Regions from separate parts of the Arthrobacter sp. B055-34 genome, predicted to be linked through region 2. Evidence: riboswitches for the same ligand, from Rfam matches in the RefSeq annotation. Region 2 holds a riboswitch; the other holds the start of a gene.
What was found. A riboswitch is a leader RNA that binds a small molecule or an ion and turns the genes downstream of it on or off. The one in region 2 is predicted to bind cyclic di-AMP.

Region 1: it holds a riboswitch for cyclic di-AMP, as region 2 does, so the genes downstream of both, AC5RWO_RS02615 (hypothetical protein) here and AC5RWO_RS07720 (C40 family peptidase) in region 2, are expected to answer to the same signal.

What each region holds. Positions count from the first base shown of each region.
Region 1 covers NZ_JBNHFQ010000001.1:580,778-592,491, reverse strand. Annotated here, with positions in the region: gene AC5RWO_RS02640 (FdhF/YdeP family oxidoreductase) at 1-723, shown strand, start outside; tRNA gene AC5RWO_RS02635 (tRNA-Gln) at 869-940, shown strand; gene glmU (bifunctional UDP-N-acetylglucosamine diphosphorylase/glucosamine-1-phosphate N-acetyltransferase GlmU) at 1,041-2,537, shown strand; gene AC5RWO_RS02625 (ribose-phosphate diphosphokinase) at 2,534-3,514, shown strand; gene AC5RWO_RS02620 (hypothetical protein) at 3,531-3,878, opposite strand; gene AC5RWO_RS02615 (hypothetical protein) at 4,009-4,947, opposite strand; cyclic di-AMP (ydaO/yuaA leader) riboswitch at 4,950-5,123, opposite strand; gene AC5RWO_RS02610 (aminotransferase class V-fold PLP-dependent enzyme) at 5,641-6,759, shown strand; gene AC5RWO_RS02605 (hypothetical protein) at 7,156-9,498, shown strand; gene AC5RWO_RS02600 (hypothetical protein) at 9,638-10,126, shown strand; gene AC5RWO_RS02595 (GNAT family N-acetyltransferase) at 10,152-10,505, opposite strand; gene AC5RWO_RS02590 (ArgE/DapE family deacylase) at 10,671-11,714, opposite strand, start outside.
Region 2 covers NZ_JBNHFQ010000003.1:375,233-386,946, forward strand. Annotated here, with positions in the region: gene AC5RWO_RS07685 (FadR/GntR family transcriptional regulator) at 1-528, shown strand, start outside; gene bioB (biotin synthase BioB) at 663-1,802, shown strand; gene AC5RWO_RS07695 (adenosylmethionine--8-amino-7-oxononanoate transaminase) at 1,795-3,219, shown strand; gene AC5RWO_RS07700 (aminotransferase class I/II-fold pyridoxal phosphate-dependent enzyme) at 3,228-4,403, shown strand; gene AC5RWO_RS07705 (cytochrome P450 family protein) at 4,400-5,518, shown strand; gene bioD (dethiobiotin synthase) at 5,515-6,297, shown strand; gene AC5RWO_RS07715 (hypothetical protein) at 6,313-6,669, opposite strand; cyclic di-AMP (ydaO/yuaA leader) riboswitch at 6,903-7,078, shown strand; gene AC5RWO_RS07720 (C40 family peptidase) at 7,083-7,970, shown strand; gene AC5RWO_RS07725 (MDR family MFS transporter) at 8,187-9,737, shown strand; gene AC5RWO_RS07730 (ATP-binding cassette domain-containing protein) at 9,908-10,939, shown strand; gene AC5RWO_RS07735 (ABC transporter permease) at 10,936-11,714, shown strand, end outside.

The DNA.
Region 1 (11,714 bases), on a different contig from region 2:
GTGGTGGTCGGCTGCGAGAACTACAACGAGCGCATCCGGCAGGAGGGCGGCTTCATGCTGGCCAACGGCCCGCGGGATTCGCGCACCTTCAACACGCCCACCGGCAAGGCGGTGTTCAGCATCGGTGACCTGGAGGCGCTGGACTGCCCGCCCGGCCGGCTGGTCCTGCAGACCCTGCGCTCGCATGACCAGTTCAACACCACCATCTACGGCTACAACGACAGGTACCGCGGCATCAAAAAGGGCCGCCACGTGGTCTTCGTGAACCCGCAGGACCTGGCCTTGCTGGGGATCCACGACGGCCAGCTGGTTGACGTCCACGGCGAGCACGACGACGGCCGCGAGCGTGTGCTGCGCAAGTTCCGTGTTGTTGCGTACCCCACTGCCCAAGGGTGCGCGGCGGCCTACTATCCGGAGGCGAACGTGCTGGTCCCGCTGGACAGCGTGGCAGAAGTCAGCAATACACCCGTCTCCAAGCAGGTGATCGTCCGTCTGGAACCGGTGCCGGAGGAGCCCGCATCGGGCGGTGGCAGGCAGGAAGACACCGGAGCCAAGATGTCCGGTCGCGTCAAGGCGCCAACCGTTGGCACAACCTCGGAGGGAGCCAAGAAACCCGAGGGTGGCACGCTTCCCGACGAGGCCAAGACGCCCGAGCAAGCCAAGACCCCCACCGACGGGAAGATTCCCGATCCGGATGCCGGCTGGACCGGCACCGGGCAATAGTCCTGATATTGCCATCACCCGCCTCCGCAAGTGCTGGGACGGGCCATTGGACATGCGCTTCCGGGCTACTTTGCGGCTCCGGCGCGCTCAAGTCGCGCGGAACTCGGCAAACGTGGCAAAATGATTTCTTGTGCCCCCGGCACGGTCCGCTCTGGTGTAATGGCAGCACCCCAGCCTTTGGAGCTGTGGAGTATAGGTTCGAATCCTATGGGCGGAACGAGGACCCTCTGGTAAACGGAGCAAGTCCCGGCAAGTAGCATGGCGTTAACCCTTGCTTAGCTTTGACACGGATTCAGTCCGGGTAGGAGTGCCACTTCGTGAGCCCCCAAGACAACAGTCCAGACAACGCAGTACCGGTGATCCAGCCGGCCGCAGTCATTGTTCTCGCCGCAGGCGCGGGCACCCGGATGAAGTCGCAGAAACCCAAGATCCTCCACGAAATCGGCGGGATTTCCATGGTCGGCCACGCGCTGGCCGCAGCCCGGGGCCTCGAGCCCAAGGTGCTGGCCGCCGTCGTACGCCATGAGCGCGACCGCGTGGCCGCCCATATCCAGGAGCTGGATCCGGATGCGCTGATCGTGGACCAGGACGAGATTCCCGGCACCGGCCGCGCGGTGGAAGCCGCGCTCGAAGCCCTCCCCGCGGACCTCGAGGGCACCGTCGTGGTGACCTACGGTGATGTTCCGTTGCTCACAACTGCCCTGCTGCAGGAGCTGGTCCGGACCCACACCGGGGACGGCAATGCGGTGACCGTGCTGACCGCGGTCCTCGACGACGCCGCCGGCTACGGACGGATTGTCCGCACCGCGGACGGCACCGTGCAGGGCATCGTGGAGCACAAGGATGCCAGCGATGCGCAGCGCGAAATCCGCGAGATCAACTCCGGCATCTACGCGTTCGACGCGAAGGTCCTGCGCGATGCGCTCAAGGAGATCACCACGGACAACGCCCAGGGCGAGAAGTACCTCACCGACGTGCTCGGCCTGGCTAACGACGGCGGGGGCCGGGTGGCCGCGGTGGTCACCACCGACCGCTGGCAGGTTGAGGGCGCGAACGACCGCGTCCAGCTGGCGCAGCTCGGCGCGGAGCACAACAAGCGCGTGCTCGAAGCCGCCATGCGTTCGGGCGTGAGCATCGTCGATCCGGGCACCACCTGGATCGATTCCACCGTTACGTTCGGCACGGACGTCACGCTGCTGCCCGGCACCCAACTGCACGGCAGCACGCACGTGGCGAGTGACGCCGTCGTTGGTCCCGATTGCACCCTGACAAACGTCACGGTGGGCGAGGGCGCCAAGGTCATCCGCACGCACGGTTCGGACAGCCGGATCGGCCCGAAGGCGACGGTGGGTCCGTTCACCTACCTGCGCCCGGGCACGCAGCTGGGGGAGAAGGGCAAGATCGGCGCCTTCTACGAGACCAAGAACGTCATCATCGGCAAGGGCTCGAAGCTGAGCCACCTCGGGTACGCCGGGGATGCCGAGATCGGCGAGAACTCCAACATTGGCTGCGGCAACATCACCGCCAATTACGACGGCGTGGCCAAGCACCGTACGATCATCGGCTCCGAGGTCCGCACCGGATCGAACACCGTCTTCGTTGCACCCGTTCAGGTGGGCGACGGCGCGTATTCGGGTGCGGGCGCGGTGATCCGCAAGGACGTTCCGGCCGGCGCGCTGGCGCTGAACGTCGCGGCCCAGCGCAACATCGAAGGCTGGGTCCAGCAGAACCGTGCCGGTACTGCAGCTGCAAAGGCGGCCGACGCCGCTGCTTCTTCCCAAACCCCCCCCAATGCAGAAAGTGACCATTCATGACCGGAATTAAGGCCCAGGGCGAAAAGAGGCTGGTCCTTGCCTCAGGCAGGGCACACCCGGAACTCGCCAAAGAGATCGCCAAAGAGCTCGAGATCGACCTGCTTCCCACCAGCGCGTATGACTTCGCCAACGGCGAGATCTACGTCCGCTTCGAGGAAAGCGTCCGCGGTACCGACGCCTTTGTGATCCAGGCTCACCCGGCACCGATCAACGAATGGCTCATGGAACACCTGATAATGGTGGACACGCTCAAGCGGGCCTCCGCTAAGCGCATTACCGTGATTGCCCCGTTCTACCCGTACGCCCGGCAGGACAAGAAGCACCGTGGCCGCGAGCCGATCTCGGCCCGTCTGGTGGCGGACATGTACAAGACCGCCGGTGCAGACCGCCTCATCTCGGTGGACCTGCACACCGCGCAGATCCAGGGCTTCTTCGACGGCCCGGTGGACCACCTGATGGCCATCCCGCTGCTGGCCGAGTACGTCCGCACCCGCGTGGACCTGGACAACGTCACCGTGGTCTCCCCGGACACCGGCCGCGTCCGCGTGGCCGAGCAGTGGGCCGAGCGCCTCGGCGGCGCCCCGCTGGCCTTCGTGCATAAGTCCCGCGACGTCAACGTGCCCAACCAGGCCGTGGCCAAGACTGTTGTCGGCCAGGTTGAAGGCCGCGAATGCGTGCTGATCGACGACATGATCGACACCGGCGGAACCATCGCCGGCGCCGTCCAGGTGCTCAAGAACGCCGGCGCCAAGGATGTCATCATCGCCTCCACCCACGCCGTGTTCTCGGACCCGGCGGCCCGCCGTCTGGCCGAGTCCGGTGCCCGCGAAGTGGTGGTCACTAACACGCTGCCCATCACCGCGGACAAGCAGTTCCCGCAGCTGACCGTGCTGTCCATCGCTCCGCTGATCGCCCGTGCCATCAGCGAAGTGTTCGAGGACGGTTCCGTCACCAGCCTCTTCGACGGCAAGGCCTAAGCCTCCGTCCTGACTGTCAGCGCGGCGTCGGCCGGTCTCCTTGAGACCTGGCCGGCGCCGCGTCGTCGTTAGCTGCGGTCCTCTCGCCCAGCGACGTCTGGCGCACCGGATCGGTCCGCCGCTGCACGGCCGAGGCCCACACCCACGTTGTCCGCCGGATGCCGGCGTCTTCCCAGGTTACCTGCACCGCCCGCGACGTCCAGCCGAACGCCTCGCCCTGGACCAGCTCGGCGGCACCGGGAAAACGGATCCAGGCCCACACCGGCATACCAGGAACTACCCGGGTCACGTTGTGGTGCTCGAGATCCAGCTCCTCGGCGGTCAGCGATACCGGCTCCGCACGCTTGGCGTAACGGGCTGCCATCCGCGCCGCAGCATCCCGATCCATACATCAAGAGTAGAACGGATATTCGAAAAGAGGGAAGGATGGCGGAACACGGGTTCCGCCATGCTTCCCTCTTTGTAAGCCAGCGTGGAGAGAGCTGGGTCAGGGTCTACCGGGTGCTGCTGCCGTCTTCGTCTTCACCCAGCAGGGAGAGGGGGAGGCGCAAGTCCACATCCACGTCAGCCCGGACGCGGAACCGGCGATGCTTCTCCCTCTCGGCATCACGGGTGGTATCGGCAGTAGGCGAGGGTTCGGGTGAACGCGATTCCTCCGGGTCGGCGGCTTCGCTGGTCGGAGCCGGCTCGACGGGCGCCGCTGACTTGCTGCGGACGCTTGATCTGGTGGGCTCCGGGTCTTCAGGCACAGCTCGTGTGCTCTGCCTGGCTGAAGGGCTCGGGGCCGGACTTGTCGGCACCGCAGCGTCAGCGGTAGGCGAGGCTGTCGGCTTAGCTGTATCCGTTGCAGCCGCTGTAGCCTTGTCGGCCGCATCCGTGGCGGCCGCTGTGGCCTTGTCTGCCGTATCCGTGGCGGCCTGAGTGGCGCCGGCAACCTTGTCTTTGGCGGCGCCGGTTGCTTTCCCGACGACGCCGGCAAGCGGTGCCGCAGCCTCGCCAGTGGACTCAGTCTCGGACTGCGTCGTCATTGGGGCGGGCCGCCCGGTAGCGTCCCCTCCAAGGGTCGGCTTGGCCACAGAACTCGGAGTGACCTTTATATCCTTCTGCGCGGCTGCCGTGCTGTCCGTTGTCGGTCGGCTGAACGTCGGCTCAGCTTCATTCGACGGCGCTGAAATAGGCCACGCTTTCACAGATGTCTGCAGTTGGGGACGGCCTGCGCTGGCTTCCTGGGATCCAGCCTGATCCAAGGGCAAGGCGGCCGCGGCAGCCACCGTGGCAACTACGGCCAGTCCGGTGAGTGCACCGACGCTGCGGAAGGAGACGGCGGATGGGGCTTCAGCCTTGGCGCGGCGGCGACCGCGGACGAGGCTGGTGACACCATGCGACGAGACGGTGGGGCCGGCGCGCCGGCGTCCACGAGAATGGTTCTTCACGGGATTCCTCTCTACACGCCTGCGAAGTTAGCTGTCGGATTCGAGACGGAGCATCTCGGCCCGGCCGGGACCGCAGCAGAACGCTGCGGACAACTAGCCGCACTTCACCCCAAGGCGCCGCTGGCGCCACTTCTGGTTCCTCCACCTCTGCCAGTGAATTTGAACGGACAGGTACGCTGGCAGAGCTCGGCGTGCGGACCCGGCCACAACCCTTGCCTAGGGCCATGGCGCGATTAAACGTATCGAGCGCGCTGAACCGTTACAAACTCGTGACATGTGTTTGTGGTCACCCATTGGAAGATGAATCTTTTCACCAAACTCTGGCGTGTCGAATTACTGGAACCTAGGCTGAATTAGTCATCCCAGCGCATGCCACCTCCCCAAGGCACGGGATGGATGGACCTGACCAAGGCAGAGCTTTTGGTCAGGTCCATCAACTTCCGATCGTCGTGAAGCCGCGCCGGATTTCCTCGGTTGGAACGCGGTTACCTCGACCCCGGCCACGTGACCGTGACTGAAGTGCCGGACGAAGGAACCGCACGCATCGGACAGTAGAATCCGGTCGGGCTCTCAGGGAAGGCCGCAGGCACTGGTTCCGTCAGCGCAGCCAGCCATAAGATGGTTGTCCTACTTGGTGACCCCGCGTCTGGACTCAGGCGAGGACGCCGACCGGCATGAAGGGTGGTTCCAGCCATGCACGCCGCCGACATCCGCCAGCTTTTCCCCGGGCTCAAGGACACCATCTACCTCAACACTGCCTCCATGAACGTGGGCTGTGCCCCTGCCCGGGCCGCCTATGAACAGGCGGTCGAACGCTGGTCCACTGGCCGGTTCGATTGGAGGGAAGCTGAGCAGGCGGGGGAAGATGCCCGCGTCATGTTCGCGAAGATTGTCGGCGCTAACGTCGATGAGATCGCCATCGTGCCGGCGGTGAGTACAGCCGCAGGGATCGTGGCCGCGAATCTGCCTCCCGCGAAGCGCGGCGAGAACGTCGTCGTCGCCGAGGACGAATTCACTTCGAACTACTTTTCCTGGCTCCTGCTGCGGGAGCGCGGATACGAGGTCCGCACCCTGGCGCCGGACTCCGACATCGTGGCGGCCGAAGCTTACGCTCACGCTGCCGACGGCGGTACCCGCCTAATTGCGGTGAGTGCGGTGAACTCGGCCAACGGCTACCGGGCCGACTTGGCCGCGCTCAGCGGGATAGCCGCCCGCTCCGGTGCCTGGTTCTTCGTTGACGCCTGCCAGGCCGCCGGTGCAGTACCGCTCGACGTGGCGCGTGATGGCATTGACTTCCTCGCCTCGGCCAGCCATAAGTTCCTACTCGGCTCGAGGGGCATGGGTTATCTTTATGTCCGCTCCGGACTGCTGGAGCAACTCCGGCCCATCGTTCCGGGCTGGAAGGCTGCCCGAATGCCGCTCGAGAGCTTCTATGGTCCGGACATGGATCTGTCGCAGTCGGCGTCGAAGCTCGACGTCTCACTGGCCTGGTTTCCTGCCCTGGCCGACCAGGCGGCGCTTGGCCTCTTCGGCCGGTTCGGGATCACCACCCTGCTCGAGCGCAACGCCCAGCTTGCCAGTTACTTACAGAACGCGCTGGCCACACATTGCACTGCCTTCCGCCCCTTCCCTGAGCAGCACCGCTCTACTATCGTCTCTGTCCCGGTGACCGACACCGAGGCTGTGATGGCACGGTGCCGCCAAGCCAACGTGGTGGCGTCTGTCCGTGCAGGCAGAATCCGGCTGTCGCTGCATTTCTACAACCTGGAGGAAGAGCTCGACCTCGTGGCCGATTTGATCGGACGAGTCTGAGCGTCGGTTCGCAGACCGCTACTCATGTCTGCCACCGAAACTCGTCCAGAGACCTTGCAAATACCTTGGAAAACCGCGCTGATCCGGCCGAAAGCAACGTTTATCCCTAGCGCCCGCACTAACCCCTCGCCTAGGCTAGCCGTACTTGGCAGCCACCACCGCCTCCGTTGCCGGCGGCTGTCAGGGCACGAAGGCAGCGGAGCGGGTTCTCAATGGCGAGGACCCTGGGGGAAGCAGTTTTCTTTATGAGGGACTGCGCGTGCGGCAGCCCGTTGGGGAGCGGGCTGCCGCAGCGTCCGCATGGGCGCTCACGGCAATAACGGACCAGGGGAGACGGTCCGACACTCGCACCTGCACCGGCACCCGACGTGTGCCGGCCTTTTTTGGGGGAACAAGATGACAGACAAGCCAGCGCAGTCAGCGGCGTCCAATCCGAAACCGCCCAAGGAAGCGCGCCCGAAGAGGCGCGACGCCGTGAGGCGGCTGCGCGGAGGACTCGCCGCGGTGGCCGCCGGCACGCTCATGTCGGCCGGCCTGGCCCTGCCGGTTCTGGCGGACGACGGCGGAGCAGAGTCACCGGAATCAGCCACCGAGATCGCGGGGCTGGCCGAGGCGGCCCCTGCCGAAGCCACACTGGCCGGAACGGAAGACCCCGCGGAGGGAACAGACGAGCCGGCTGAAGCTGAAGCCGAGGAGGCCCCCGAACCTGTTGAACCGGCAGCCGAACAGCCCGTTGAACCGGCGCCCGCCCCCGGCCAGGAATCCGCCCCGGCCCCGGTCGCCCAGGCTGCCGCGCCGGCCAACCAGCCCGCCGCACCTCTGGCCGCGATTGCAGGGAGCGACGATGAGGCCGGGCACGAAGACGAAGTGCCCGAGGTCGAGGAAGAGACCGAGGAAGCAGAGGTCGAGGACGAAGAAGCCGAGACTGAGCACGAAGAAGAAGGTGAAGACGAAGAAGAAGCCGAGCACGAAGAGGGCGAACACGAGGACGAAGCCAGCCCGATCGTCGCCACCAAGAGGGCCAATTCGGTGGAGGCCCTCGGCGACGAGTCCGAAGGTCGCTGGTACATCAGCTACACCATCCAGGTACTTAACCAGCCCAACGGCGACGGCGACTACAAGGACGAAGAGGAATACACACTCTCGGACACGCTCTCGTTCGGCCAAGGCATCGAGGTCGAGAGGGCTACCTGGAGCAAGGGCAACAAGGAAAACCAATTCCAAGGCAACACGGCCGAACTCGTCAGCAAGGACGACGATGTCGAACTGGGCGAAGGCAAGAGCCATTTCTACCATGTGTATGCCACAGTCAAGGTTGCAGACGAAACCCCCGAATATGAGCTGACCTGCAAGGACGGCTATTCCGGCGGCCTGCTGAACAAGATCTACGTGGACGGCAACTACGCCGATTCAGCCTGTGCCGACATCCCGCACGCGCCTAAGTACCGCGCCACTCTCGAAGTGGACAAACAGTGGGTCATCGACGGGGAGTACTTCAACCACGGCAAGCAGCCGGATGGCTTCGACGCCTGGCTCAAGCTCAGCCCGGACAGTGAGGAAGCCGCGGACGCAGAATGGGGCACGCAGTACACAGACTTCTACAAGGGCGACTATGTCTACCTCAAAGAGGAAGTCACTGTCCCTGAGGGCTGCTGGGTGGAGGACCGGCAGGGCCTCGGCGAGCGGCAGCTCGAGCACAAGGACAGCGCCTTCACCGTGGTAAACCATGTGGAGTGTGAACAGAACCTCACCCTGGCCAAGGACATCGACCCCGAGGACTACTGGGACTACGCGGAGAAGTGGACGCTGACCGCTACCGCGGAGGGCGACGATGAGCCCACGCTTGAAGGCACCTCCTGGGTGAGCGGCAGCGTGGACCCGGACGTCACCTACACCCTTGCCGAGGATGCAGACTTCGAGGGCCAGGAAGAGTTCTCAGCCGGTGACTGGGTCTGCGAACTGGTCTACGGGGAAGGCAAGGTCTACCAGGACGGCGACAAGATCACGCCGTCGTACGGCCAGGACATCCGCTGCGTCATCGAGAACTCGCTCGACCCCGAGGGGCTGCACGTCGACAAGACCGCCTACGAGGCGATCGACGTCGGCGCCGGCATCTGGGAAATCGAATACGAAGTCAGCGTGACCAACAATTCCAAGATCGCCTGGCGCGACTACGACCTGACCGACACGCTGAAGTTCGGCGACGGCATCAGGGTCACCAATGCCGAATGGATTAGGGATAACGACGGCGAGGAAGGGGTTTGGGCGGATCCCGAAGTGGACGCTACAACCACCTTGGCGGACGGCCGCGGCATTGAGCCCGACTCCACGGACCTCTATATCGTCTGGGCACGCGTCGTGGTTGACTCCGACGCCTCGGAGGACCAGCTGGACTGCCGGCTGGAAGAAGATGAAGGTACCGGACTGTTGAACGAGGCCCTGCTCAACGGCAAGTACTCCGCCGAAGCCTGCGCCGAGGTCGAGGCCCCGGACGAGGAGACTCCGGCCAAGCCGGCTCCGGAACCGGAAGAACCGCCGGCCAACCCTGAGGAGGAGCCTCCGGTTGCGCCGGCAGAACCACCGGCACCGAACCCCGAACCGGCACCCGTCGTCTACCCGCAGACAGGTGGCCTGGCCATGACCGGCACGGAATCCATCGGACTGATTTCGGCGGCACTCCTGCTGATGACAGCAGGAACCGCGGCTACCGTCTTCTCACGCCGTCGTAAGACGGGCTGAGTTACCAAGCCCAATTCATAGGGCCTTATGGGTTGAGGCCGTTGCCGGCATCCATGGCTGGCAACGGCCTCAAGCGTGTTCGCTGAATGGGGCGGTTTTGGAACCGGGCGCAGACTGCCGCAAGCTCTAGGATGAGCCTATGACGGTACCGGATGCAGTGATTGTCCAGCAGTCGGAATGGTGGAACGTCCTTGAGGCCTTGGGCCCGCTGGCCACGTTGCTGGCGGCCGCCGTCGCGGGTTTCATTGCTTGGCAGGCGTTGAAGGCGCGGTCCCTCGCGGACCGCCGTTCCGAGTGGTGGTCGCGCGCGCAATGGGCGCTGGACGCTTCCTTATCCGCCGACATGGAGCGCAAGGCGACCGGGCTTGGTGTGCTGGCGTTGCTGGCAAAAAGCCATTTGGCCACAGATGAGGAAATAGAAATCCTGGCCACGGCAGCCATCCGGCCCCTGCAGGAAGCAACAGTGCCCAAAGCGCTACCGGAGCGGGATGGGGAAGACCATTGTGTCAAGACCAACGCGGCGCGTCTGTGCGTGACCACTGACAAGCGCCTGGGCCGGGCCACGCCGAAATGGGTCTCAGACCTGGCCGCTTTTGGCCTTCCGCAACCGGGTGCGGGTTCCGTGTAATACGAACCCGCACCAGCAAAAGCGGTCAGGCTGCGGCGGTCGCCAGCTCCTTCGTTTCCTTTGGCGTGGGAACGGCAGTCAGGTGAAGGCGCCTGACCTCGTTGGCCGGAACCAGCTTCAGATACACGGGGTGCGCCGAGATGATCTTGCGGACCTCGTGGCAGAACGGGCGCACGGCCAGCCGCCTCCTGTGCGCATCGGCGAGGACGTCGCGGATCAGGCGCTGGGCAAGGCCTTCGACCTCACAGCTGTCGCTCACGGTGGTCCAGAGAAGCCACATCTCGCCATCCTGGATCTGGTAGTGCAGTGACGCTGCCACCGCTCCGTCCACATAGGCGTCGTATTGGGAAGCACCGAAGTTATTGGTGATTACCTGCATGCCATCTCTCCTCTGTTCAAGAATTGATCCTGCTTCAAGTTGAAGCCAAGCATGCTTACTATCCCTCATGCAACACAGAGAGCTGGTTTCTGTTCTTTCGAGGTCAAAATGCTGTTCCGACTAAGCCCTGACACGCAGGTCGTGATAAAGCCGTGACCCGAAATCTTAGGCTGCCGGAGCCTCCTCCACGCCGCACCACTCCGCAATGAACAGGGCGATGGCCTTGGTGATCCGGCGGACGGACTCGATGTCCACACGTTCGTCGAAACCGTGGATCGCCTCGGAGACCGGACCGTAGACCAAGGTAGGAGTGTTGCCGTAGAGGGTGAACACCCGCCCGTCCAGGTAGCCCGGCGTGGTGAAGCTCTGCAGCTCCTCGCCGAAGGCCTCCCGGTGGGCACCGGCCAGCACCGCTTCGGCGTCGGAGCCTTCCTCCAGCACGTAGCCCTCGGAGTAGAAGCCGGTCTTAGTCGCAGTCACCGGTAGCCCGGTGGAGTCGAGGCAATCCTGCAGTTCCTGCCAGGCCTGGTCCGCCGTCGTACCTGGGTAGATGGCCACGCGCACGTCGATCTCGCACCAAGCCGGCACACTCGAGGGCCAGTCTCCGCCCACGATTTTGCCGAAGTTGAAGTTGATCGGATGCTCAAGGTTCTCGAAGTAGCGGTGCGAGACGCGCTGCTCGTTCCACCTCTCCTCCAGCTTCCGCAGGCTGGCCATCACTGTGTAGGCGGAGTCGATCGCGTTGAAGCCGGTGGACATTTCGCGCGGATGGGTGGGCTCGCCGGCCACCCGCACCTTGAACCAGAGCACGCCCACATTGGCCCTGACCAGCATGTTCTCTTCCGGTTCGGGAATGAGAACGGCGTCGGCGGTGTAGCCTCGCAGCAGCGCGGCCAGCGAACCGTTGCCGGTGCACTCTTCCTCCACCACCGACTGGACGATGATCTCGGCGGTCGGCGCGAGCCCGGCGGCGCGGACGGCATCGAGCGCGAAGAGGTTGGCCACCAGTCCGGCCTTCATATCGCCGCTGCCGCGTCCGTAGAGCCAGCCGTCTTTCATTTCGGCGTGCCAGGGGGAGCGGGACCAGGTGTCCTCGGGCCCGGCGGGCACCACATCCACGTGGCCGTTCAGGATCAGCGAGCGCCCCGCCGTCGTCCGTGGTTTGTAGGTGCCGACCACGTTGACGCTGTTCTCGTAGGACACGGTGGA
Region 2 (11,714 bases):
ACTTCCACCGGCTCCGGCCCCAATGCAGGCGCGGTCATCGTGTCCCAGCCCGCCTCCGGGCTGGCCGCCGCACTGCGGTTGCATGTGGCAACCCGCCAGTTGACTGTCGGCGAGATCGTGCAGACACGCATCCTGCTCGAGACCGGGGCCGCCGAGGCCGCTACCATCGATCCGGAGAACGAGGCGACCCGGGCCAAGCTTGACGAAGCCGCGGAACTGCTGGAGTTGATGGACAACCCGAAGCTCGCCCGAGCGGACTTCCATGCGCTCGATGCCCGCTTCCATGTGCTGCTTTCCTCGCTCGCCGGCAATGCGGTCATCGAGGCGATGATGGAGTCGCTGCGCCTGTCCATCAGTGACTACGTTGCGGAGTCGATCCGTAGCGACGAGGCGTGGGAACCTGTCGCCGATATACTGCGCACCCAACATCACGGCATCTTGGCTGCGGTGTCGGCAGGCGAGGGCAAGCGGGCCTCACAGCTGCTCCGCGAGCACATCGAATGGTTCTACGCCGAAACCCAGCGCTGAGACCCTGCCCGCCGGTAGGGGGGGCAAGGCCCAAGGGATCCGCGGCTCGTGGACGCACGCCAAGCGGCACGTCATAATCCTGAACACTGTTCAATACTGTTGACACAGCTTCCGCGTCTCAACACACTTGAACGGTGTTCAATTACTTTCAAGACCTGGCCGATCGGCAACTGGCCGGCGGCACCCTGACCCGCGAGGAAGCCCTCGCCGTCCTGCACGCCCCCGACGAGCAACTCCTCGACGTGGTGGCCGCCGCGGGCCGGCTGCGCCGCGCGCACTTCGCCAACACCGTCAAGGTCAACTATCTGGTGAACCTCAAATCGGGCCTGTGTCCCGAAGACTGCACCTACTGTTCCCAGCGGCTCGGTTCCGCCGCCCAGATCCTCAAGTACACCTGGCTCAAACCCGAGGAAGCCGTGCAGCAGGCCGCCACCGGCATCCGCGCCGGCGCCTCCCGCGTCTGCCTCGTGGCCAGCGGCAAGGGCCCCACCGACCGGGATGTCGACCGCGTGGCTTCCATGGTGGAGGGACTCAAGGACGAGCACCCGCAGGTGGAGGTCTGCGCCTGCCTCGGCATCCTCAAGGACGGCCAGGCCTCCAAGCTCAAGGACGCCGGCGTCGACGCCTACAACCACAACCTCAACACCAGCGAGTCCAACTACGCCGACATCTGCACCACGCACGAATACGCCGACCGCGTGCGCACTGTTGAGCATGCCAAGGACGCTGGCCTCTCCCCCTGCTCGGGCCTGATCGTGGGCATGGGCGAGACCGACGATGAGCTGATCGACGCGGTCTTCGCCTTACGCGAGCTGGACAGCGACTCGATCCCGGTCAACTTCCTGATGCCGTTCGAGGGCACGCCTCTGGAAGGCACCTGGCTGCTGACGCCGGCCCACTGCCTGCGCATCCTCGCGATGATCCGCTTCGCCTGCCCCGCCACCGAACTGCGCATGGCCGGTGGCCGCGAGATGCACCTTCGTTCGCTGCAGCCGCTGGCCCTGCAGGTCGCCAACTCGCTGTTCCTGGGCGACTACCTTACGAGCGAGGGCCAGGAGGCCAAGGCGGATCTGGACATGATCGCGGACAACGGCTTCGTGGTCCTGGGCGCCGGCCCGGATTCTTCGCTCGGGTCCATCGGGTCCGCTGTGTCGGCTGCGTCCGCCGTCTCCAGCAACCTGCAGGCAAACAACGACGGCGGCGCCCCGGCTTCCGCAGGCCAGGTCACCATCCGCCGCCGCGGCGCCGGTACGGAACTCGCCCCCAATGTCTGAGACTGTCCTCGCGCCCGCGGCCCCGTCGCCTGCGAGCCCGACGGAAATTCCGGCCAGAACACCCGCAGATGCCCGCACTCTGGACAAGACAGCCTCCGCTGCGCCATCGCTCATCGCCCGCGACCGCGGACTGCTCTGGCATCCCTATGCCCCGTTGGACGGGCCGGATCCCTACGCCGTTACCGGAGCGTCGGGGGTCCGGCTCCGGCTTCAGCCTGCGGACGGCGAGCGCTTCGAGGCGGTGGACGCGATGAGTTCCTGGTGGTCCATGATCCACGGCTACCGGCACCCGGTGCTGGACGAGGCGGTCCGCCGGCAGACGGAGCAGTTCAGCCATGTCATGTTCGGCGGCCTCACCCACGAACCGGCTGTCCGGCTCGCCGAGCAGCTGGTGGAGCTGGCGCCGGATCCGCTGGAGCACGTGTTTTTCGCGGACTCCGGCTCTGTTTCGGTGGAGGTGGCCCTGAAGCTGGCTGTGCAGTACCAAGCAGCCGTGGGCCGGCCCGGCCGCCAGCAGTTCCTGGCCCTGCGCGGCGGCTACCACGGCGACACGTTCGCGGCGATGAGCGTGTGCGATCCGGTGGACGGCATGCACGCAGCGTTCCCCGGCCTCGTCGCGCAGCAGCATTTCCTGCCGCGTCCGCCCGCGGCGCGGCTGAACAACGACGGCGAACTGGTCGCCGATGCGTCCGAGGTATCCGGCTGGATCGCCCAACTGGAAGAGACTGCGGCGCGGCATGCCGGCGGGCTGGCCGGCATCATCGTGGAGCCGGTGCTGCAGGGCGCCGGCGGCATGTACAGCTACGCCCCTGAATGCCTGCAGGCGCTGCGCCGGGTGGCGGACGAGTACGGACTGTTGCTGATTTTCGACGAAATCGCCACCGGCTTCGGCCGCACGGGCCGGCTTTTCGCGTCCGAGTGGGCCGGTGTCGTGCCGGACGTGATGTGCGTGGGCAAGGCACTGACCGGCGGCTACCTGACCCTCGCCGCGCTGCTCTGCTCCGGCGAGGTGGCTGCCGCCATCACGGCCTCAAAGTTCCGCGCGCTGCTGCACGGTCCCACTTTCATGGCCAACCCGCTGGCCTGTGCGGTGGCCACGGCATCCCTGGAACTGCTGGACTCCGCGGACTGGCGGAAGCAGGTGCAGCAGATCCAGCAAGGATTGTCCGCCGCACTGGCACCGGCTGCCGGCTTGGCTTCCGTCTGCGATATACGTGTGCTTGGCGCCGTCGGGGTGGTCCAGCTGGACCGGCCGGTGGACATTCCCGCCATCACCCGCGCCGCACTGGAGCACGGTGTGTGGGTGCGGCCCTTCCGCGACCTGATCTACACCATGCCGCCCTACATCTCCTCGGCGCAGGATATCGCCACCATCGGCGCCGGGATCACCGCCGCCGTCGCCCGGGTCCACGGCTGATGGGCGCCATGCAGCAGTGGCTCACGGACAAGGCCCACGTGCGCACCCGGCGCGGCACGGTGCGGAGCACAACCGCCCGAAACATTACCGAGCGCAACTCGGCCGCCAGGGGCTCGGGCGTTCATGACGCCCTGCTGGACCTGGCCTCCAACGATTATCTGGGCCTGTCCACCGATCCCCGGCTCAAGGCCGCCGCCATCGACGCTATTGCGCTCTACGGCACTGGAGCCCGCGCTTCCCGGGTGGTCACCGGCACGCAGCCGGTGCACGCGGAGCTCGAAGAACAACTCTGCAGGCTGACCGGCCAGCCCGCTGCCCTGGCGTTCTCCAGCGGCTACACGGCGAACCTCGGCATCCTCACCGCGCTCGGCGGCCCCGGCACACTGATCGTCCGGGATGAACACTGCCACGCCTCGCTGATCGACGGCGCCCGGCTCTCCCGCTCGCCCGTGGAGGTGTTTGCCCATGGCGATCTCGCCGCGCTGGACGGGTTGCTGGCAGGCCGAAGCCAGCCGCGCGCCGTCGTCGTTGTTGAATCGGTCTACTCGGTGCTCGGCGACGCCAGTGATCTGACGGAAACCGCGCGCATCTGCGCCAGACACGACGCTCTGCTGGTGGTGGACGAGGCGCACGGAATCGGCGTCGCCGGCGGTGGACGGGGGGCCGTCCACGCGGCCGGACTGGCGGGCGCGGAGCATGTGGTGCTCACGGTGACCTTGTCCAAGGCGCTCGGGGCCCAAGGCGGCGCGGTACTCGGTCCGGCCGCCCTGCGCACGCACCTGGTCAACACTGCCCGCAGCTTCATTTTCGATACCGGGCTGGCCCCGGCCGCAGCCGCCGCGGCGGCTGAAGCCTGCCGGATCATAGCCGCCGCGCCTTCGCTGGCGCAGGCCGTGCTCGGCAATGCGGCCATCATTGCGCAGGTCTGCGGAATCGAGCAGGCCGCCGGCGCCGTGCAGTCCGTTCCCGTGGGCCGGCCGGAAGACGCCGCCCAACTCGCCGTCCGACTCGAGGATGCCGGGGTCCTGATCGGATGCTTCCGGCCGCCGAGCGTGCCGGACGGCATCTCGCGGCTGCGGCTGACGGCCCGCGCGGATCTGGCGCCGGAACAGGTGCGGCAGGCCGCCGGGCTGGTCGCCGGCATGGTGGCCGGAATGGACGCTTCAAGGGTGGCAGCGCGATGAGCTTCCACGTGGTTTCGAATCCGGCGGAGGTGCGCGAGGTGATGCGCCGGACCGAGGATTTCCTGCCGACGAACGCGCTGACCTCCGTGGTGCCCCTGGCCCCGGCCGCCCTGCGCATCCTCAGCCGCGCCCGCTTTGCCCTGCCGCCGGTGCTGGCGTCGGCCACCGGCGCCAAGCACCGCCACGTCCGCAAACTGGTGGCGGGTTTTTTCACCCCCGCGAAAGTGGCTGCTATCGGGCCGCAGGTGCGGGAGCTGACCCGGGTACGCACCGCTGCGACCGCCGAGCTGCTGCATCAGGGGCCGGTAGATCTGGCCGACGCGGTGGCCAAGCACATTCCGCCGATCATCATGGCGGAGCTGACCGGCATCCCATGCCCTGACCTGGACATCCTCAAGCGCTGGAGCCGGGACTCGCTCGAGCTGTTCTGGGGCTGGCCAACTGAAGACCGCCAGCCGGTCCTGGCGGAGAGCGCCGCGGAATTCTACGGTTGGCTGCGCGGCGAAGTAGCCGCCAGCCGCGGCAACGCGTCACTCTTCGGCGTGCTCGACGCCGCCGGGCTCACGCCGTCGGAAATCTGCTCGCTGGGCTATTTCCTGGTCATCGCGGGGCAGGAAACCACCGCGCAGCTGATCGGGACGTCCTTCTACCGCGCCTTGCAGGAACCGGGACGCTGGCAGCAGCTCGCGGCCGGCACCAAGGCAGGGGCCGGAGCCGAGACCGGGAACGGAGTCGCCCCTGCGGCTACCACCGGAGCCGCGTCCTTCGTGCGGCAGGTGCTGGCCACCGAATCCTCCGTGCATACCTGGCGGCGGGCCGTCCCCCGCGATACGCGACTGGGCGGCACCGAGCTCCCCGCCGGCGCGGAAATCCTGCTCGAGCTCAGCGGCAACCATCCCCCGGACACCGCCGGAACCGCCTATTCGCTGGCGTTCGGGCACGGCCTGCACCGCTGCCTGGGCGCCAAACTGGCCGAGCTCGAAACCGTGCTGGTGCTTGAGGAGACGGCTCGGGCACTGCCGGCGGTAAGGCTCACCGGGCCGGAGCCGGACTGGTTGCGCCTGCTGTCCTTCCAAACCCCGCTCACCGTAACGGTGGAACAGGAGGATCAGTGACCGAGGATCCCGCCCTGCGCAGCCTGGCCGGTCCGGCCAGTCCCTCCGAACTGCCGCGGGTCATCTTCGTCACCGGCACCGACACCGGGGTCGGCAAGACGATAACGACGGCGGCGCTCGCCACCGCTTTACCGGGCACCGTTTCGGTCTACAAGCCGGCACAGACCGGGGTTGCCGACCGTGAACCGGGCGACGCGGACGAAGTGCGCCGGCTCTCCGGCGTGGCTGGTGTCTCCGAGGGCATCCGGCTGCTCGAGCCGATGGCCCCGGTGGCGGCTGCCGCGCGGCAAGACGCGGCATTGCCTCCCCTAGCGGACCATGTCCGGCACATCGAGAAGCTCGCTGCGGGATCGGACCATGTCCTGGTGGAAGGCGCCGGCGGGCTCCTGGTGGAACTCGATAGCGAAGGCAGGACCCTCGCAGACCTCGCGGCCCGGGTGGAGAACTCCGGCTTCGGCAGTGCCAGTGACAGCGGTGCCGCCAGCCGCAGCTCCGGCGGCTGCAGTGCCGGCGTCGTCGTTGTCTGCCGCAGCGGACTGGGCACGCTGAACCACACCCTGCTTACGCTCGAGGCCATTATGGCCCGCAACCTCACGGCCGCCGGACTGGTCATCGGCTCCTGGCCGGCGGAACCTAACGCGGTGGAAGAGGACAACCTGCGGTACCTGCAGAATCTGGACGTGCCGTTCCTCGGCGCCATCCCGCAGGACGCTGCCGCGCTTCACCCGGCCGGGTTCAAGGCCGGCGCCCGGGAGTGGCTCCGGCTGCGCCAGCACTAGGAGCCGGCGTTGGCGCTAGCTGCTGGCGTTGGCGCAGGCGTCCTGCAGGGCGTTCACAGACTCGGCCGGCACCCGGTCTCCGGACTGCGCAATGTCACCCATCGGCGTCGTAATTTCGGCTGGCACACCGGCCTGTTCAGCGGCATCGACGAGGCCGGAAAGCAGTTGCTTCTCCCCTGCGCTGATCGTGCCGTCCGCCACAGGTTTGCAGACCTGCTGCAGCACTTCATCGACGGCAGCCGATGTGATTCCTGACACAGCATCAGACGCGGCCTGGCTGGCCGCATCCTTGGCGCCCGAAACGGCATCATTGGCCGCATCGGTGGCGGCCTGTTCAACTTGGCCGCACCCCGTGATGAGCAGGGCAAACATTACAAACACGAGGGCAAAGCTTCGACGGATCATCCGGCAAGATTACTACGGAACGGCACCACCACCCGAACGCAATCCACCGGCCGTCCACTAGCACTGAACCACCCCGAAACCTGCCATTCGCGGCGTGTCCGTTTTGCGGAGTTATCAATCCGTTATGTAGGGTGGCAACCACGTCGGCGCTTCCTGGGCCGGCCCCCTCGGAATGGCTTTGCCTAACTCTGCCACCGTTCCGAGTCCGTTCGCTAGACAGACGGCAGAGGCGGGGGACCCACGTTTACCGGGCTCCCTCCAGAGCCCTTGGGGTTAAGCCGCAGTTCACCACGGAGCGATTTTCCGAGGTGGAACGCGGCCGGGTGACTCCCATCCGAACCCGACAGCTTACCTCGCAGGCATTGGGAGAGGCTACAACCTTGTTCAAGAACAATTCCGCACGCCATCGTGCCACCGCGGTCCACAGCAACCCGTTCAGCGGAGTTTCGAAGGCCGTATCGTCCCACGCAGGTACCGTTGGCCGCAGTGCCGCAGTTGTCACCGCTGCCGGTGGCCTGATGCTCGGCGCCGGCCTGCCTGCCAACGCAGCAGCAGACGTATCCTCCAGCGACTTCGCCGCATCGGCCCAGGCTGAGACTGTTGCCGCTCCGGCCGCAGCTCCGGCACCCGCGCCGGCCTCCTCGGAGGACGCTGCAACCCACACCGTCAAGGCCGGCGACACCCTCGGCAACATTGCCGCGCAGCACGGCATCGAGCTGAACGACGTCTTCGCCGCCAACGGCCTCGGCTGGGAATCGGTCATCTACCCGGGCGACGTCATCCAGCTCGCCGGCGCCGCACAGGCTCCGGCCGACGACCACGCTGCGCATGCTGCTCCGGCCGAGGCACCGGCGACCCAGGCCGCGCCGCAGGAAGAAGACTTCACCGTTGCCGCTGCAAGCGCCAACATCGAGCCCGCTTCCGTCAGCACGGCCAGCACCTCGGGCATCGTCGCCACCGCCAAGTCCATGGTCGGCACCCCGTACGTCTGGGGCGGCACCTCCACCAGCGGCTGGGACTGCTCCGGCTTCGTGCAGTGGGTCTACGCCCAGCACGGCATCGACCTGCCCCGCGTCACCACCGCACAGGCCGGCGCACTGACCCCGACCAGCAACCCGAAGCCGGGCGACCTGGTTCTCCAGAACGGTGGAAGCCACATCGGCATCTACCTCGGCGACGGCCAGATGATCAGCGCCCTGAACCCGGGCGAGGGCACCAAGGTGCACCCCACCAGCTGGATGCCCGTAGACGGCTACTTCACCAAGTAAGCCCTGCGGCCGCACAGCGGCACAGTATATAGAGGTATGCTCCTATATATAGGTATGCACCGTCGGATTTTCCGGCGGTGCATACCGCGTTAAGTGGGGCATCTTATGTGAGGCTCACCCCTCTATGGGACCGGCGGGAATACTGCTTCCACTATGCTGGTTAGTCTTGCTATCGTCGCCTCGCGCAGGCACCGCTTCCCCCCAAAACCATTGAGGATACCTTCCGTGAGCCAACAGTCCCCGGCCGAACCCGCCGTCGTAAATTCCGGCGCGGCGCCAGTACCCGGACCGGGAAGCGACGGCGCCGACCATCGACGCCGGAACAACCGGGTCATCCGGTTGCTGCTGGCTGCCTCGTTTGTGGTCATCCTCAACGAGACGATCATGAGCGTCGCCTTGACCGAACTGATGGACGACCTCGGCATCACCGCGCGCGCCGCCCAGTGGCTGACCACGGCGTTCATGCTGACCATGGCGGTGGTCATTCCGATCACCGGCTTCCTCCTGCAGCGCTTCAACACCCGGCCGGTCTTCACCGCGGCCATGTCGCTCTTCTCCGCCGGCACGCTGATCGCCGCTATGGCGCCCGGATTCGAACTCCTGCTGCTGGGCCGGATTGTCCAGGCCACCGGCACGGCCATCATGATGCCGCTGCTGATGACCACCCTGATGACCCTGGTGGCTCCGGCCGAGCGCGGCAAGACCATGGGCAACGTCTCGATTGTCATCTCCGTCGCGCCAGCCATCGGACCGACCATCTCCGGCATCATCCTCAACGCCCTGTCCTGGCGATGGATGTTCTGGCTGGTGCTGCCGATCGCCGTCGCCATGCTGATCATCGGCAACCGGCGGGTGGACAACGTCACCGAACCGAGGCCCGTACCGCTGGACCTGTTCTCCGTGGTGCTCTCCGCGTTCGGCTTCGGCGGCCTGATCTATGGCCTGAGCCTGGTCGGCCAGGGTTCCGGCGAGGCCGGCCAGGCTGTTTCTGCCGTTCCGATGTGGATCTCCTTCACCGTGGGGCTCGTGGCCCTGTCCGCCTTCATCCTGCGACAGCTGAGGCTCCAGCGGCGGGACCGCGCGCTGCTGGATCTGCGCACCTTCCGCTCCAGCACCTTCGCGGTCACCGTGGGCCTGATGGTCATCAGCATGGCCGCCCTGTTCGGCACCATCATCCTGCTCCCGATCTATATGCAGCAGGTGCTTGCGCTCGAACCGTTCCAGATCGGCCTGATGCTGCTGCCCGGCGGCCTCCTCATGGGTCTGCTGGCGCCGTTTGTGGGCCGGCTCTACGACAGGTTCGGGCCGACCGTCCTACTGGTGCCGGGAACCATGCTGGTCAGCGCGGTGCTGTGGTTCCTGTCCACGCTCACCGAGAACACCTCCCCGTTCACGCTGCTGGCCGCGCACATCGTCCTGAGCATCGGCCTGGCCCTGCTCTTCACCCCGCTGTTCACCGCGGGACTGGGCGCGGTAAAGCCGGAGCTGTACTCGCACGGCAGCGCTATCATCGGCACGGTCCAGCAAGTGGCGGGTGCTGTCGGGACCGCCTTGTTCGTGACCGTGATGTCCATCCAGTCCGCCGCCCTGGCCGCGGACGGTTCGGCGGGTACCGTGGCGGTGGCCGGCGGAGTGCGTGCCGCGTTCATGGCCGGCGCGATCATCTCCGTCTTCGCCGTGGTGGCAGCCTTCTTCGTCCGCAAGCCCGCGGACGACCACGCCGAGTCACCGGCGGAGTCCGTGGCCGCGTTGGCCGACGGCCGCTGAGGTCTGCTCCGGAGGCTTCACTGGCCGGCAGCCCGTAGAAAGAGCAAGGGCGTACGACGGCGGACCGCACCATAGCGTGAAGGCGTCACCACTGATTCCGGTCGGCATGAGGACCGGAGCTGTCCTCAATTCCCTTTCCGAAGCCGCCCGGCCTTTTCTAAGATGCCACCATGACGATCATCGAGGCCCGCGGCCTGACCAAGATCTACAAGACGAAAACCGGCGCAGTCCATGCCTTGGACGGGCTGGATCTTTCCATCCCGCGCGGCACGGTTAAGGCCCTGCTCGGGCCCAACGGTGCCGGCAAGACCACGGCCGTCAAGGTCCTGACCACGCTCATCAAGCCGGACCGGGGCACCGCGCATATCGACGGGATCGACGTCGCTGCCGCGCCGAAGGAAGTGCGCCGGATCATCGGCGTCGCCGGGCAGTACGCGGCGGTTGATGAGAACCTCACCGGCTTCGAGAACCTGGAAATGGTCGGCCGGCTCTCCCATCTCGGCGCTAAGACGGCCCGGCGCCGGGCGCAGGAACTGATCGACCAGTTCGAATTGACCGAAGCCGGCAACCGTCCGGTCAAGGGGTTTTCCGGCGGCATGCGCAGGCGGATCGACCTCGCCGGCGCCCTGGTGATCAACCCCAAGATCCTGTTCCTGGACGAGCCGACCACCGGGCTGGATCCGCGCAGCCGGCTCGCGCTCTGGGGAGTGATCAAGAACCTCGTGGCCGAGGGCACCACCCTGCTGCTGACCACGCAGTACCTCGAGGAGGCCGACCAGCTTTCGGACGACATTGCCGTGATCGACGGCGGCAGGGTCATCGCCGAGGGCACCGCGGATGAGCTCAAGGCGCAGATCGGCGGCCACCGTGTGGTTGTCACGCTGGTGGACGAGGCGGACGCCGGCGCGGCCTCCGGCATTCTCGCCCGGCACGGCGAGGGCGAGGCCCAGGTCTCCGGTGACGGCCGCGTGGTGGAAGTGCCGGTAACCGACGGGCCGCGCGCGCTGCAGTATGTGCTCGCGGACCTCGGCGAGGCCAACATCCAACTGCACGACGCCGGCATGCGCCGCCCCACGCTGGACGATGTCTTCCTCAAACTCACCGGCCGCAAGGCGGAAACCGACGCAGACGACGACGACGGCGGTGCGGGCACCAGCGCCGGCTCAGGTCGCAATAAGACGGAACTGGAGAATGCGAAATGACCACCCTCACCCGCCCGGATTCCACGCCCGCCCTGGCCAGCACCGGCAGCAGCTTCGGCCAGTTCGTCTCCGACGGCTGGATCGCCACGCGCCGGAACCTGGTCAAGATCAAGCGCGTGCCGGAAATCCTGGTGTTCACCATCCTGCAGCCGATCATGTTCGTGCTGCTCTTCAGCCAGGTCTACGGCGGCGCCATGGCCATCGACAACTACACGCTGTTCCTGATGGCCGGCATTTTCGCCCAAACGGTCATCTTCGGCTCCACGTTCTCCGGCGCGGCGATGGCGCAGGACCTCAAGGACGGGATCATCGACCGCTTCCGAACCCTGCCCATGAGCCCGGCCGCGGTCCTGGTGGGACGCACCAACGGCGACTTGGCCATCAACTCCATCTCCATGCTGATCATGATGGCAACCGGCTGGGCGGTCGGCTGGCGGGTGACGACGTCGTTCTGGGGTTTCATCGGTGGCGTCGCCATACTGCTGCTGTTCTCCTACTCCTTCAGCTGGGTCATGGCGCTGCTGGGCATGAGCGTCCGCAGCCCGGAAATCATCAACAACGCCTCGTTCATGATCCTGTTCCCGCTGACGTTCATCTCCAACGCCTTCGTGCCCATCCACACCATGCCGGATATCCTGCGCATCATCGCCGAGTGGAACCCGGTCTCGGCACTGGTGGCCTCGGCCCGCCAGCTGTTCGGCAACACCTATGCGGAATTCCCGGAGCCCACCGCGTGGACGCTGCAGCACCCGTTCGTCACCGTGTTCATCGGCAT